2 regions of the Sphingomonas sp. SORGH_AS_0950 genome follow, and region 2 is predicted to be linked to the other one. Evidence: riboswitches for the same ligand, from Rfam matches in the RefSeq annotation. Region 2 holds a riboswitch; the other holds the start of a gene.
What was found. Region 2 has a riboswitch for cobalamin ahead of cobW (cobalamin biosynthesis protein CobW). Riboswitches for the same ligand answer to the same signal wherever they lie in the genome.
Positions count from the first base shown of each region.

Region 1: it holds a riboswitch for cobalamin, as region 2 does, so the genes downstream of both, QE385_RS09650 (TonB-dependent siderophore receptor) here and cobW (cobalamin biosynthesis protein CobW) in region 2, are expected to answer to the same signal.

Region 1 covers NZ_JAUTAE010000001.1:2,212,733-2,215,122, reverse strand. Annotated here, with positions in the region: gene QE385_RS09655 (hypothetical protein) at 69-371, opposite strand; cobalamin riboswitch at 458-679, shown strand; gene QE385_RS09650 (TonB-dependent siderophore receptor) at 921-2,390, shown strand, end outside.
Region 2 covers NZ_JAUTAE010000001.1:1,678,173-1,680,562, reverse strand. Annotated here, with positions in the region: gene QE385_RS07240 (HoxN/HupN/NixA family nickel/cobalt transporter) at 1-599, shown strand, start outside; cobalamin riboswitch at 622-823, shown strand; gene cobW (cobalamin biosynthesis protein CobW) at 1,004-2,041, shown strand; gene cobN (cobaltochelatase subunit CobN) at 2,046-2,390, shown strand, end outside.

The DNA.
Region 1 (2,390 bases), 530 kb from region 2:
ACACACCCAACATCACCCCATACGAAACCGCCACGGCATAGCCGATGGCGGATTGGCGCGTTCGCGTCTTAGCGACGACGCCCGCCGCTCCTCGGTGGCAGCGCCGCTGGCGGATCCTGGCTCTCCGCCAATTCCACCACCTCGAATCTGTGCCCCACCCAGCCGCGCTTGCGCGCCGCTTCCGCCAGCGATGCGTCGTGCGCCATGGCTTCTTTCCGCGATTTCGCGTGACCCCAGAACACCTCCGTCCGGCCCCCGCCCAGATCGGCGACGATCCGCCAGTAATGGCTGAACGGGGCTGAAGTCGGGCCGATGGTCTTCACATAGCCGTCGGGCATCGTTGCGGTCAGATAGCGGGTCTTGCGGGCCATAGGTTCGGGATAGCGCAAAGCCGCTGCTGGGGGCAGATGCTTGACCCGCCCTGCCGATTGCCGCAATCAGTACGCGGCCGGAATATTCCGGTCGTGATCGCGCCGGTTTCCCCGAACAGGGGAATTAAAAGGGAACGCGGTGAGGGCGGGTGACCGCCCGAATCCGAGGCTGTCCCTGCAACTGTAAGCGGTGAGCGGACATGCAGGGACCGGTGTCGAGCCGGTCCAGCCACTGGGGCAACCTGGGAAGGCGCATGGTTCGCGATGACCCGTGAGCCAGGAGACCTGCCGGCGTCAGGTCGCTCATGCCGGGCCCAGGGGATGGCCGTGGCTAGGTCTTTTCCGACGAGCGACGCCAATGGTGGCGGAGGCGCATGGGTGGCCATGTCGAGTGCGGAAAGGCGTCCAGCGCGCATGGCATCCGGCCGTTCGAAGCGAACGGAAGGTCTCGGCTTGTTCGCGACAAGACGCTATGAGCAAATAATGTTATATCATCACATATCATCGAGCCGTGGTCTCATCCTTGTGGGTGGGGCCCTGTGGTCCTGCATGGCGATGCCCGCTTGGGCGCAGCAGGGGGGCATGCCGACCGGCACCGACGCCACGATATTGGTCGTCGGTACGCGCGACAAACCGGCGATGGACCGGCCCAATGCCACGGGCAGCCGATTGGGGCTGACCCCGCTCGAAACCCCTGCCAGCATCACCTCGCTCGACGGCGACCTGGTGCGCGCGCGGGGCGACCAGTCGATCGTCGAGGCCGAGACACGCGCCCCCGGACTGTCGAGCGTCGCCAATCCCGGCAATGGCGGCACCGCCCTGGCGGCGCGTGGCTTTTCCGGACAGGGCTCGGTCCTGCAACTGATTGACGGGGTCCGGCTGTTCCCGGCGGCCGGGACGATCACCTTTCCGACCGATCCCTGGATGGTCGAGCGGATCGACGTGCTGAGCGGCCCGGCGTCGGTGCTCTATGGCCAGGGCGCGCTGGGCGGCGCGGTCAATGTCGTGATGCGCAAGCCCACCGCCCGGACCGAGGGACAGGCCGAGATCGGCTATGGCGCGCAGGACAGCGTTCGGCTGGCGGCCGGGATCGGCGGTCCGGCGGGGGCCACGCTGGGCTATCGGCTGGATGCCAGCTATCGCCGCTCGGACGGCTATGTCGACCGGGGGGATTCGCACAGTTTCGCGCTGTCGGGCACGGTGAAATGGACCCCTTCGCCACGGCTGGCGGTGACGATCCGCGGCGATCATGGCGACCAGCGGCCGATCGGCTATTTCGGGACGCCGCTGATCGACGGGCGGCTCGACCCGGCGATTCGGACGCGCAACTATAATGTCGGGGACGGACGGATGCGGTTTCGCGACGACCGTGCCTCGGTACAGGTCGACTGGACGCCGAGCGCGGCGGTCAGCGTCTCCAACATCGCCTATTATCTGACCAGCGATCGATTCTGGCGCAATCTGGAGAGCTATTGCTGGGTCGGTACCAACGGCACGTGCGCCAACGGGGAGAGCGGTACGCCCGGCACGATCCGGCGGAGCGACAATTACGGCATCCGTCACGACCAGACCCAATGGGGCGACCAGGCGAGCGTGACGCTGCGCACGCCGCTGGCGCCGGGCATCGCCAATGCGCTGGTCGTCGGGGTCGACGCCAATCTGGTGCGCTTCACCCATGAGAACGACTTTGGATCGGATGCGCAGGTCGATGCGGTCGATCCCTTCGCCTTCGATCCCGGCCGCTTTCTGGATACGCAGGGGATCGCGCCGCGATACCGCACCCGCACCGTCGCGCTGGCGGTGTTTGCCGAGGATCGGGTGACGCTGGGCCAGAAATGGTCGGTGGTCGGCGGTTTCCGTTACGAGGAGGATCAGGTCCGCCGCTGGGCGATCGCCTATCCGGGCGGCACGCGGACCGATCGCTTCGCCTTTGAAAAGACCTTCCGCAACGCGACCTGGCGGGCGGGCATCGTGTATCAGCCGAGGCCGACCCTGTCGCTCTATGGCCAATATGCCACC
Region 2 (2,390 bases):
CGCGCGGCGAGCCGATGGCGGAGGCGGATGCCGCGATGATGTTTTCGGGGCAGGGGCCGTTGTCGCGCCTCTTCCGTCCGCTGTTCCGGCTGATCCGGCGGAGCTGGCACATGGCGCCGCTGGGTTTCCTGTTCGGGCTGGGTTTCGACACTGCGACCGAGGTCGCCATTCTCGGCCTGTCGGGCGCGCATGCGGCGGACGGCGTGTCGCTGGCGACGATCCTGGTCTTCCCCGTGCTGTTCGCGGTGGGCATGGCGCTGATCGACACCGCCGACGGGCTGGTGATGCTGGGCGCGTATGAATGGGCGTTCGTCCATCCGCTTCGCAAGCTCTATTACAACATGACGATCACCCTGGTTTCGGCGCTGGTCGCGCTGGTGATCGGCGGCATCCAGGCGACCGCGCTGCTCGCCGAGCGGTTCGGCTGGACGGCGGGGCCGTTCCGCTATGCGGGGGCGCTGTCGGAGCATTTCAACGTGCTGGGCTTCGCCATCGTCGGGCTGTTCGTGATCTGCTGGGGGGCGAGTTTCCTCCTCTATCGCTGGCGCGGGTTCGCCGCGATGGAGGCGCGAATTGCCAAGCCCGGCGCGGCGGGATAAATGCCGCACATCGGGGCCGAAACGCCCCGAAGATCGCGCCGGTGCCCCTTGGGGCTTTGAAACGGGAATGGGGTGCAAATCCCCGGCTGTCCCTGCAACTGTAAGCGGCGAGCGAGCGATGCTGGTGCCCCATCGGAGGCACGGCCACTGGAGCGATCCGGGAAGGCGCATCCCTTCGCTTTGACCCGCGAGCCAGGAGACCTGCCGGCGTCATGGTCGCTCTTGCCTGGACCCAGGGGGTGGTCGGGGCACGGTTCTCCGTCGGGGAGCGACGAAGCCATGCGGCCGGGGTCGCATCGGTCGCCGACACGCGGGGCGGACGCATTCGACTGCGCCCGTCCGTCACCGCTCCGGCGATCGGTCCCGTGTCCGCGCTCGCTCGTCCGGCGCGTCGGAGAAATAGCATGCGTGACCTCAGCAAGGTCCCCGTCACCATCGTCACTGGCTTTCTGGGCGCCGGCAAGACCACGCTCATCAGCCATCTGATCCGCCATGCGGGCGGTCGCCGCCTGGCGGTCGTCGTCAACGAATTCGGCACTTTGGGCGTCGATGGCGACATCCTGCAAAGCTGCGCCATCCCCGACTGCCCGGCGGAGAATATCGTCGAGCTGGCCAATGGCTGCATCTGCTGCACCGTCGCCGACGACTTCATCCCGACGGTCGAAAAGCTGCTGGCGATGGAGCCGCGCCCTGATCACATCCTGATTGAGACCTCCGGTCTGGCGCTGCCCAAGCCGCTGTTGAAGGCATTCGACTGGCCCGCGATCCGCTCGCGTATCACCGTCGACGGCGTGGTCGCACTGGCCGATGCCGAGGCGGTCGCGGCGGGCCGCTTCGCCCCCGATCTCGATGCGGTGGAGGCGCAGCGCGCCGCCGACCCCAGCCTGGACCATGAAACCCCGTTGTCCGAGGTATTCGAGGATCAGCTGGCATGCGCCGACCTCGTCCTCTTGACCAAGGCCGATCTGGCGGGGGCGGAGGGCGTCGCCAGGGCACGCGCGATCATCGCCGCCGAGGCCCCGCGCCCGCTGCCCATGGTCGAGGCGGTCGACGGCATCGTCTCCGCCGAGATCGTGCTGGGCCTGGAAGCTGCCGCCGAGGACGACATCGCCGCGCGCCCCTCGCACCATGACGGCGCGGACGATCACGAGCATGACGATTTCGACAGCCTCTCGGTGATGCTGGGCGAGGTGGAGAGCCCCGAGGCGATCGCCGCGCGCATCGTCACGCTCGCCGAGCAGCAGGATATCCTGCGCGTAAAGGGTTATGCGGCGGTCGCGGGCAAGCCGATGCGGCTGCTGGTCCAGGCGGTCGGCCGCCGGGTGCGCACCAGCTACGACCGCCCCTGGGGCGCGGGCGAGCCGCGCGGCACTCGGCTGGTCGTCATCGCCGAGCATGACCGGATCGATCGCGCCGCGATCGAGGGCGTGCTGAAGGGCTAGGCGCGTGCATCTCGTCTTTCGCGAGAGCCATGGGCTGGAGGAACAGGCGGTTCCGCAGGATCTGGGGCAACGCCCCGGTGACGTGGTGGTGCTGTCCTTTTCCGACAGCGACCTGAGCGCCTTTGCGGCGGGCTGGCGGGCAGGGGGATTTCCCTGGTCGCTGCGGCTCGCCAATCTGGCGGCGCTGGTCCATCCGCTGTCGGTCGATACCTATGTCGAACAGACCTTGGTTCATGCGAAGGCGATCCTGATCCGGTTGATCGGTGGGGCGGCGTATTGGGAATACGGCCTGCGCGAGGTCGAGCGGCTGGCGCGGGAACGCGGGATTGCGCTGGCGGTGCTGGCGGCG